Regions from separate parts of the Paenibacillus sp. NPDC058174 genome, predicted to be linked through region 2. Evidence: riboswitches for the same ligand, from Rfam matches in the RefSeq annotation. Region 2 holds a riboswitch; each other region holds the start of a gene.

Region 1 (3,280 bases), on a different contig from region 2:
ATCGATATCCAGCAGGATACTGCACGCCTGCGGCCATCGGATGTGAAGGTTGTGGTCGGCGATTATTCAAAGTTTCATGCGAGAACCGGCTGGCAGCCTGAAATTCCGTTCGAATCGACTTTGCTTGATCTATTGAACTATTGGCGGGGAATCCTATCATAGCAACCAAAAAAAGGTCCGAGAACGGCGATGGAACAAAGTTCATACGCTGTCCGGGCCTATTTCTGGTTTAGAGGGGAAGCAGACCGAGCTGTGCCAGTCTAGCTTTCATGCGCTGGCCGACTGCCAGTGGTGAATACTCGTTGCGGATCGTATATTTGCCATTGGCTGCGATGGCCGACCGCCATTGCGGCTCATCCGCCAGTGTTCTCATATAATCGGCAGCGTGCTGGATATCAGGCTCTGCCCAGATTTGATAGCTTTTGTAAGGGCCCCAGTCTTGCCCGACCTGTACGAGCTTATAGTTGACGGGACAGGAATTGGTGCTGTTCATAAAGTCGGTATTGCCTGACCAGTTCGTACCGATGACGGGTTTGCCCAGATACATGGATTCAGCCAATCCGAGTCCGAAGCCCTCTGCCCGATGCAAGGAGACGAAGCTGTCACAGCATTGCAGCAGCGAATTGACTTCAAGGCGCGATAGCGAGCGGTCGATTAGATAGATGTTATTATGCTCCGCCGCCAGCTGGCGGATGGGGGCAAATTCCTCCGGGCGGAAGCCGGCATTGTTCAGCTTCAGTACGAGCCCGACCCGAGGGTCGTTTTTGGCAAAAGCGAGCTTAAATGCCTCGACAGCCGCTTGAGGGTTTTTACGCGAGGCGGAGCTTTGGGCGTCATACATCATAAGAAACAGGAAACGTCCGCTTGGCAGTCCGAAGTGGGTCCTATTGTAGTCGGAGGACACCTGTACGGTTACGCCATGCGGAATAGCGATGACTGGAACGGGAGATTTCCGCGCAATGGAATCAGCGACGAAGCGGCTGCAGGTCCATATCTCCTGCACGAGCTTGAAGGCATCCGCATACTCGTCAGGGAAGTCCGGCAGTTCCCAATGCCAGTAGCCGATATTATACCGGTTCTGTGCGAGAGAGGGTCCGAAATGCTCCATTGCAGGAGCCATGAAATCGGCGTTAATATGGAAAACATTTGTATTGTAGAGCGGTTCTTTTAATTCTTTATGAGACCAGCTGTCATCAAGCATTCTCGAGGACACTTTGATCGGATAGTCAAGCAAGCCGAACGGAATGCCGGCAGCATTCGCTGACCTTGCAGCCAGTCTGGCTGATTCTCCGATTCCCATTTCTGCCCGGACGAAGCCGACAATGTTCAGCCCTTGCGGATAGAGGGGAGAGCCTGGCTGTGCTCCTGCGGCATTCGACTGAGCAGTAAGCTGTTTTTTGGATCGCCGAAGCCGTTTGCGGCTTCGTCTTCGCGCTTGCCGCGGTTTCCTTCTAGAACGGACTCTCTTCGTCCGTCTTTTACGCTTGAGCGATTTATTCGAAGATTTTGCTTTCGATCGGGATCTTTTCTTGTGAGTGCGGCGTCTCGAACGTTTATCCATCATTCCCTTCCTCTCTGCGGGGAGCGGAAATCATTTCGCTTCTAGTTTATTCACGGGAACGTCTGCCATGGCAGGCTTTTGCCCTTTTCATTAAAAAAGCGGCATTTGTCCCGCTTCGGCAAGCATAGGGAGATGGGCGGATTATGTTATTTTCTTGGCTTTTCACAGCCACTTTGCTATAATGAGCCTATTAATTCAATTGAATCGTTAAGGGGAGCTGGCGGAGGCCGGCTGAGAGGGAGTTTCGAGTCAACTCCGACCCGTAAACCTGATCTGGGTAATGCCAGCGTAGGAATGGTACCGCATCATGCAGCAAGAAGGCGTATTCAGCCTCTTCTCGTCATGCGTCAAACAGCCGACTAATGGGCGTCCTCCGTATCAGGGGGGCGCCTTTCCTTTATCATTAGCCGCATTCCCGACTACACGATTTGATGAGAGACAAAAAAGGAGAGAATGGATATGAGGGGAACAAAAACAGCAATATGGAGGTCGGCAGTTGCACTGCTTGCAGCAATGCTGGTGCTGGCAGGCTGCGGAGCCGCAAAAAATAACGAAGCCGGCTCAGGAGCGAACGGCAATACAGGCGGCGATTTGAAAAAGGTAACGGTCGTACTCGACTGGACGCCGAATACGAATCATACCGGGCTGTATGTTGCACGGGACAAAGGCTTTTTCAAAAATCATGGACTTGACGTCACGATCATTCAGCCTGGCCAGGACGGCGCTGATAAAATGATCGCTTCCGGCAAAGCGGAATTCGGCGTCAGCTACCAAGAATCGCTTACGATGGCGCGAATTGCCGGCTTGCCGATCGTATCGGTAGCGGCGGTCATTCAGCACAATACATCGGGATTTGCCTCGCCGGCAGATAAAGGCATCGATTCGCCGAAGAAATTCGAAGGAAAAACTTACGGAGGATGGGGCGCTCCAGTGGAAGCGGCCGTTATCGAATCCATTATGCAGGAGGAGCAAGCTGATGTATCCAAGGTGAAAATCTTGAGCATTGGCGATAGCGACTTCTTCACAGCCGTTAAGCGCGACATTGACTTCGCATGGATTTTCTACGCATGGACGGGTGTTGAAGCGGAGCTTCGCGGAGAGAAGCTGAACATGGTGTACTTGACGGACTATAGCGATAAGCTGGATTACTATACGCCAATATTGACTGCAAACGAGAAGCTGATTGCGGAGCAGCCGGAACTCGTTAAAGCTTTCGTCGCAGGTGCGGCTGAGGGTTATCAATTTGCAATTGACCATCCGGAGGATGCTGCTGAAGTGCTCATCAAAGCGGAGCCGGACTTGAATGCAGAGCTGGTACGCGCGAGCCAGAAGTGGCTGAGTCCAAAATATAAGGATGACGCACCGCGCTGGGGCGAGCAGAAGCTGGAAGTATGGGACAACTACGCCAAATGGATGTTTGATCATAAGCTGCTGGACAAAGAGCTTGAAGCCGATAAGGCATTCACTAACGAATTTTTGCCGAAATAAGGATTGGCTCCGTGAGGAGAGGGAGTAACGGAGAAAATAATGGACAAGGGGATAGGAACATGGCAAACGCATTGGTCAGCATTCAAATTTTACCGACAACACCGGAAGGACAAAGCGTTTATCCTTATGTAGACCGGGCGATCGAGATTATTAAAGCATCGGGAGTCCCTTACCGGGTAGCTCCGCTGGAGACGACGATGGAAGGCGAACTGGGACAATTGCTTGGCATTG
Region 2 (3,280 bases):
TTGCTATTGTTCGCCACCTATTGGTACAATACTCCTTAGTAGATTGCGATAGACGAGGAGCTGTAACGATTGACCAAAGGAAAAAAGAAAAGCGGCATCGGGCAAGGAACGGGTAAAAAAGGCTGGAGCCGTTGGGATAAAGCAGCAAAAGCGAAAAGCGCGAAGCGCGTGTTCAGCAAAAATGCCAAGCCTGGCGCAGCCGGCAAGAAGGCGGATGAAGGCGGCGAAGGCGCTCCTGCAAGCGCCAAGAAGGATTCGAACTAAACAAGCGAAGGGCTGTTCCCGGCAAGCTGAGGGGATGGCCTTTTTTTACGCAGATAGATAGGGCTGTCAGGGGGAGGCTGCAATGAAACGCGCATTTATATTTCAAAGCGGGCGGTCGAATAAATTTTGGCGCATTTCGTGCAACGGCCCGGTGTATACCGTTCATTTTGGACGGATCAACACGAACGGCAGAATGCTGGATAAGAGGTTCAGGAGCGAGGAGGAATGCTTGCGCCAAGCGGAACGGATCATTGCGCAAAAGCTGAAAAAAGGCTACTGGGCAGACCCGTCATTTGATCGCTGCGGGTATTACTATGACGATCCTATTGAAGGGCTGCAGGCCCGAACCTCGCACCCTCGTTTTAGAGAACATTTCACTCAGTCAGTTTATTATATGGCGGACGACGAGACCGCTCCGTTTGGCACGAAGGAAAGTCTGGCAGCGCTTCGGGCATTGGAGACGTTTGTTCAGCAGCAAGAGGGCGGGGCGGGGGGAGATAACGCAGATATGACGGCGATATTTCCGCATTTGCTGATCGAGAGGGACTGGGACATGCTGTATGTCCCGGCGCATCGAAGCGATGAAGCTTTTGTGAAAAAGCTGCTGGAGGGACCAAAGCTGGACCGGATGAGCAACGCGGAGCTTCTGCTGCTGAACGATCGCGTAATCGTAGCTTCGGCGCTGGGCGGGATTAAGATTATGGGCGAGCTGAGCCATGCCCTGAGAACGGAGGCGCTCCGGTCGCTGGAACGTATGAACGTGTTGATGCGGCTGACTGGGGGCACGGAAAAAGGAAGGCAGATTCGAGGGCGGATAGCCGAGGACTTGGTTAGTTTTTAAGTTTTTGAGACGGATGAACTTTAGAGAAAAGTGGATGATGGCTGCAGCTGTTTTTCACGGTGCAGTAAGTTTGGAAGGAGCAGCACGGATGCTCAACCTACTGCTAATGCCACGGCTTCTCTTGTTCGGATTCTTTTAAACTAACTTCGCTATTTAACTGAACTTTTTTCTTTAATTACTGGCCGGAATCGAGCAAAATGCAGGTTTCTGCGGTTTTAAGTGAACTTTTTTCTCTATATGGAAATCAAATTCCGCTGCAGTGAACTTTTCGACGTTAACGGCTCGTTATCGTGTAATTGAGCGGGAATTAAGGTAGATTGATTACGTAATAAAGAAAAAATTTACCGAACCGATTTGGCAGCTAGCAGCGATGAGGGCTTGGGAACTAACTTCGCTATTAACTGAACTTTTTTCTTTAATTACTGGCCGGAATCGAGCAAAATGCAGGTTTTTACGGTTTTAAGTGAACTTTCTTCCCTATACGGAAATCAAATTCCGCTATAGTGAACTTTTCGACGTTAATGGCTCATTATCCATTAATTGGATGGGTAATAAGGTAGATTGACTACGTAATAAATAAAAAAATTACCAGAATAAAGAAAAAAGCTATCAAACCCGATTCGGCAGCTTGCTGCTCAGCAGCTCCTGATCTGAATTTGCTCGTATTGCCTAATAGAGATTGATCAGTTATAGTATTGGTGATAAATCGCATATGAAGTGCGGGTGCTGGATGAAGTCCGGCTGAGATAGGCAACTTGTTTGCCTGACCGTTAATCTGAACCAGGTAATGCTGGCGTAGAGAACATTTCGAATTGTAAGCCATTCGTCTATTCTCGAATGGCTTTTTGTTGTGTTTCGAGCGCCTTAGCTTACGTTACCGACGGTTACTAAGCAAAGGAGTGCAGATGAAAAATGGTAAAAATGCATGTGAAAGAACGATTCAGCGACAGGTTGTATGAGGGCTCTAAGGACATTTGGGAGCAAAGCCACCGGCATCCGTTTTTGGCGGAGCTTAAGGCGGGAACGCTCGATCAGGAACGCTTTAAATATTACCTCATGCAAGATTATGTCTATCTGATCGACTATGCCAAAATGTTTGCTTACGGTAGCATCAAGGCCGGCGATCTCGAGATGATGGGCAAGTTCTCATCGCTTTGCGACTCGACGCTTAATGTGGAGATGGGGCTACACCGGTTGTATGCTGAAAAACTCGGCGTAACGCGGGAGCAATTGGAGTCGACGGAGCCTGCTCCAACGACGGTTGCCTATACGAAATATTTGCTGGATGTTGCAGCGCAAGGAACGCTTGCCGAAGTGACGGCGGCCGTACTGCCATGCATGTGGAGTTACCGGGAGATCGGCGTACTGTTTGCACAAGATCCGGCAGCGCTGGAGCATCCGCTATATGGTGAATGGATACGAATGTACAGTTCGGCTGAGTTCAGCGAATTGACCGATTGGTGCATCGGCGTGATGGATCAATTGGCTGAGGGGCTGAATGAGTCCGAGCTTGCCAAGCTGGAGCGGCATTTTCTAATCGCATCCAAGCTGGAATATATGTTTTGGGATATGGCGTACCGCCTGGAAGAGTGGCCGGTGTGAGCAAGCCGCTTACAGAGATAAAAGACCCGCATGGCAATGCGTTGTCCGTTCAAGGCTTGTGTTATGGCTTTCCCGGTGAGGAGCCGCTGTTTCGCGACTTGAGCTTTACGGTCAACAAAGGCGAGTTTGTCAGCATCGTAGCTTCTAGCGGCATGGGCAAGACGACGCTGTTCCGGCTGCTCGCCAGACTGCTCGTACCAGACTCAGGCGTGATCACAGTGAGTGGCGACACACCGACAGCAAAATCCAATGCTGTCGGCTATATGCCGCAGCGCGATTGCCTTATGCCATGGCGCACGGTGCAGGATAATGCCGCAATCGGGCTGGAGCTGCAAGGTGTCTCCAAGCGTGATGCGCGTCAGCGGGTGCTGGAGCTGCTGCCTGAGCTGGGCCTGGAAGGAACGGAGCTGAAGTATCCCCATGAGCTGTCTGGCGGAATGCGCCAGCGGGTATCTTTCCTTCGTTCTTTGCTTGGCGGAGGCGATTTGCTGCTGCTGGATGAACCGTTCAGCGCTCTGGATGCAATGACGCGCACCGGAATGCAGCAATGGCTCCTTCAGGCGTGGGAGAAGC
Region 3 (3,280 bases), on a different contig from region 2:
TAGGCCCGCACATGGAACAAAAATGAGCTGTTTTTGCCCCTTCTGCCGGAAGGGTCTCATCATGATATTCCAGGGCTCTCTCTGGATCTAATGATAAATGAAACTGATCTCTCCAGCGGAATTCAAAACGCGCTTGGGATAAAGCATTATCCCGCTCTTGTGCCCCTAGGTGACCCTTGGCTAAATCTGCCGCATGAGCGGCAATTTTGTACGCTATGACCCCTTCCCGAACATCATTTTTATTGGGCAAGCCAAGATGCTCTTTAGGCGTAACATAGCAAAGCATAGCGGTTCCGAACCATCCGATCATTGCTGCACCAATCGCTGAAGTAATATGGTCATAACCGGGAGCAATGTCCGTAGTAAGCGGTCCCAGTGTATAAAAAGGGGCTTCCTGACAAACTTCCATCTGTCGGTCTACATTTTCTTTAATCATATGCATAGGAACATGGCCTGGTCCTTCAATCATGACCTGCACGTCATGCTTCCAAGCTATTTGAGTAAGTTCGCCTAACGTGTCTAGTTCGGCAAACTGTGCTTCATCATTAGCATCTGCAATGGAACCCGGACGCAGCCCGTCTCCCAGAGAAAATGCGATATCATACGTTTTCATAATTTCACAGATTTCTTCGAAATGAGTGTAAAGAAAATTTTCCTGGTGATGAGCAAGACACCATGCAGCCATAATAGAGCCGCCACGAGACACAATACCTGTCACACGTTTCGCAGTCAGATGAATATAGCGTAATCGGACTCCGGCGTGAATCGTAAAGTAATCGACTCCCTGCTCAGCTTGTTCTATAAGCGTATCGCGATAAATCTCCCAACTCAATCTCTCTGCTTTGCCGCCTACCTTCTCCAGTGCTTGGTACAAAGGAACAGTACCTATTGGTACAGGAGAATTGCGGATGATCCATTCCCGTGTGGAATGAATGTTTTTACCCGTGGAGAGATCCATAATGGTATCCGCCCCCCACCGCGTTGCCCATCTCATCTTTTCAACTTCTTCGTCAATAGATGATGCTACAGCAGAGTTTCCAATATTGGCATTGATTTTCACTAAGAAATTTCGCCCGATGATCATCGGTTCACTTTCCGGATGATTGATGTTGGATGGGATTATCGCTCGCCCGGCAGCCACCTCATTACGCACAAATTCTGGAGCGACATTTTCCCTTATCGCTATGTACTCCATTTCAGGGGTTATGATTCCTTTTCTTGCATAATGCATTTGAGTGACATTCGCTCCGGCTGCAGCTCGCAATGGACGGCGGTTCATTCCAGGGAACAGATCTGCTTGATTGACGAGCTCCTCTGCTCGATGGCCATTATCTTCCGCTTGGACGGTTCTGCCCGAATATGGTTCGACATCGTTGCGTTCCCGTATCCAATCTAGCCGATTCGGCGGGAGACCCTTATGGATATCCGTTTGCACCTGTGCGTCTGTGTATGGACCACTGCTGTCATAGACTCTCACAGGTGAATTTTGTTGTTCGTTATCGCCACTGCCAGTTGGGCTTAATACAATCTCACGCATCGGAACATGAATATCCGGTCGTGAACCTTGAATATAAACCTTTTTGCTGCCGGGAAAAGAAGATAGATCAGGAATGATTTTATTGCTGTTGGACTCGCTTGCCATTTCATTGCCTCCTTAGAAAATCAATGTGTGCAAGCGGAGACGCCTCTTATACATACAAAAAAGACCGCAACGAAAAGAAGCGGTCTTTGTATACACAAAGGCTTGAACGTTTCCTCCGCTGGCATTACCCAGATCAGGTTTTACGGTCGACAGCATTATCAGCTATCCTCTCAGCCTGGTTAACCCAAGCTCCCGTGTATTCGATTGGTCAACTAAATCTTATACACTTTCGCAGCATAAATCAACCCTTAATTCTTTGCTTTCCATTTGAATAAACAATGAGCCGGCCTAGAACGGTTCGATCCTCTCCTTAATACGATGATAATAGTTCTATCATTAGGAGGTTTATTAACAATGGTTAGAAGAAGAGCGACAATTAACAAAAAGGCTGCACCTTGTTACAAGGTCCAACGGCATGTTCATGAGTTCCAGGGCAGCACTCAGCTTGCTGAAGAAGGAAATGATCGTCATAACCACCGATTCGCAGGAGTTACTGGTCAAGCGATACCGCGAGGAAATAGCCATGTCCATGAAATTGATTTGGCCAACACAGATTTCCTTAATCACTTTCATAAATTGAAAAAAATAACGACGGGTCCTGCTATCCGAGTCGGGAGAGGCAAGCATGTTCATTTTGTAAAAGGCCAGACGACCTTTAACGATGGCCATGTCCATCAATTTAAATTCTCGACTTTAATTCAAGCGCCGTTGATTAAATGATATAGAATTGTTCCACACTCATACTTTACTATTGTAAAAATAAGAAGGCATGCGCCGATCCAATAAGGGAACGATGCATGCTTTCTTATTTTTCATACTATCAATTCTATCTAATTAAAATAGATAGCGAAGCCTTAGCTGATCGAGTCATCAGCTAAGGCAGGAGGTTAATTAAATCATTGCTTCCTCTTCAATTTCCTCACAATCGTAGTAGCCATCAATTATGCGATCAATGTACAATCCCGGATTATTTAGAAAACTTTCCCAAGTCATATCATGCAAGAGATAAATCCACTCATGTTCTATATCAACACTTACAAATAAGTTAATGTGTGGACACCAGGTTATCATACCAAAGGCCTCGAAATTATCAACTTCTAACAATAGGTTATATAGTTTAAAATCGTGATATTCGAAGTACACTACGTCAGAAAGATCTCCAAGAACCAGATAGTTAGAATAATTTTCAGATTCATATTCTAGTCGCTTATTGTTTATTTTTAAAACCTCAATGACTTCCAAAGGTACGCCACCATCAATAAGTTCTTCAGTCCGCTTATTAATATCGTGATATTCATGAGGTTCAAATAGTTTGATATATGAAGCTATTTCGGATGTATCTTGTATCCTAGCATAATTATATGCACGACATCCTTCTCTACAGACCAATGAGGTGTCAGCACCTTTATTAATTAAATATTTTACCGTTTCGAACTGTTTACCTATAACTGCAGCTATAAGAGGCGTAGCGCCACTAGTAAATATATTGTCCTCACTATAGAAGTTAATATCTACACCTAGGTTAATTAGATTTTTTAAAAATTCAATCTTACCTTCATAAGCGCAATGAATTAAAGCTCCCCCTCCTATTGCACTCAAATCAATACCTAAATCAATAAGAGTATAGGCACCTTGCAT

Evidence for each region. A riboswitch is a leader RNA that binds a small molecule or an ion and turns the genes downstream of it on or off. The one in region 2 is predicted to bind thiamine pyrophosphate.
Region 1: it holds a riboswitch for thiamine pyrophosphate, as region 2 does, so the genes downstream of both, ACFVVF_RS00355 (ABC transporter substrate-binding protein) here and tenA (thiaminase II) in region 2, are expected to answer to the same signal.
Region 3: it holds a riboswitch for thiamine pyrophosphate, as region 2 does, so the genes downstream of both, thiC (phosphomethylpyrimidine synthase ThiC) here and tenA (thiaminase II) in region 2, are expected to answer to the same signal.

Annotation. Positions count from the first base shown of each region.
Region 1 covers NZ_JBHVUY010000001.1:96,482-99,761, forward strand. Annotated here, with positions in the region: gene ACFVVF_RS00345 (GDP-mannose 4,6-dehydratase) at 1-162, shown strand, start outside; gene ACFVVF_RS00350 (glycosyltransferase family 4 protein) at 230-1,564, opposite strand; TPP riboswitch at 1,762-1,873, shown strand; gene ACFVVF_RS00355 (ABC transporter substrate-binding protein) at 2,021-3,049, shown strand; gene ACFVVF_RS00360 (thiamine-binding protein) at 3,109-3,280, shown strand, end outside.
Region 2 covers NZ_JBHVUY010000005.1:285,704-288,983, forward strand. Annotated here, with positions in the region: gene ACFVVF_RS23170 (DUF3934 family protein) at 70-264, shown strand; gene ACFVVF_RS23175 (WGR domain-containing protein) at 347-1,105, shown strand; TPP riboswitch at 1,815-1,924, shown strand; gene tenA (thiaminase II) at 2,018-2,707, shown strand; gene ACFVVF_RS23185 (ABC transporter ATP-binding protein) at 2,704-3,280, shown strand, end outside.
Region 3 covers NZ_JBHVUY010000001.1:689,216-692,495, reverse strand. Annotated here, with positions in the region: gene thiC (phosphomethylpyrimidine synthase ThiC) at 1-1,642, opposite strand, end outside; TPP riboswitch at 1,736-1,848, opposite strand; gene ACFVVF_RS03125 (YmaF family protein) at 1,997-2,362, shown strand; gene ACFVVF_RS03120 (ankyrin repeat domain-containing protein) at 2,534-3,280, opposite strand, start outside.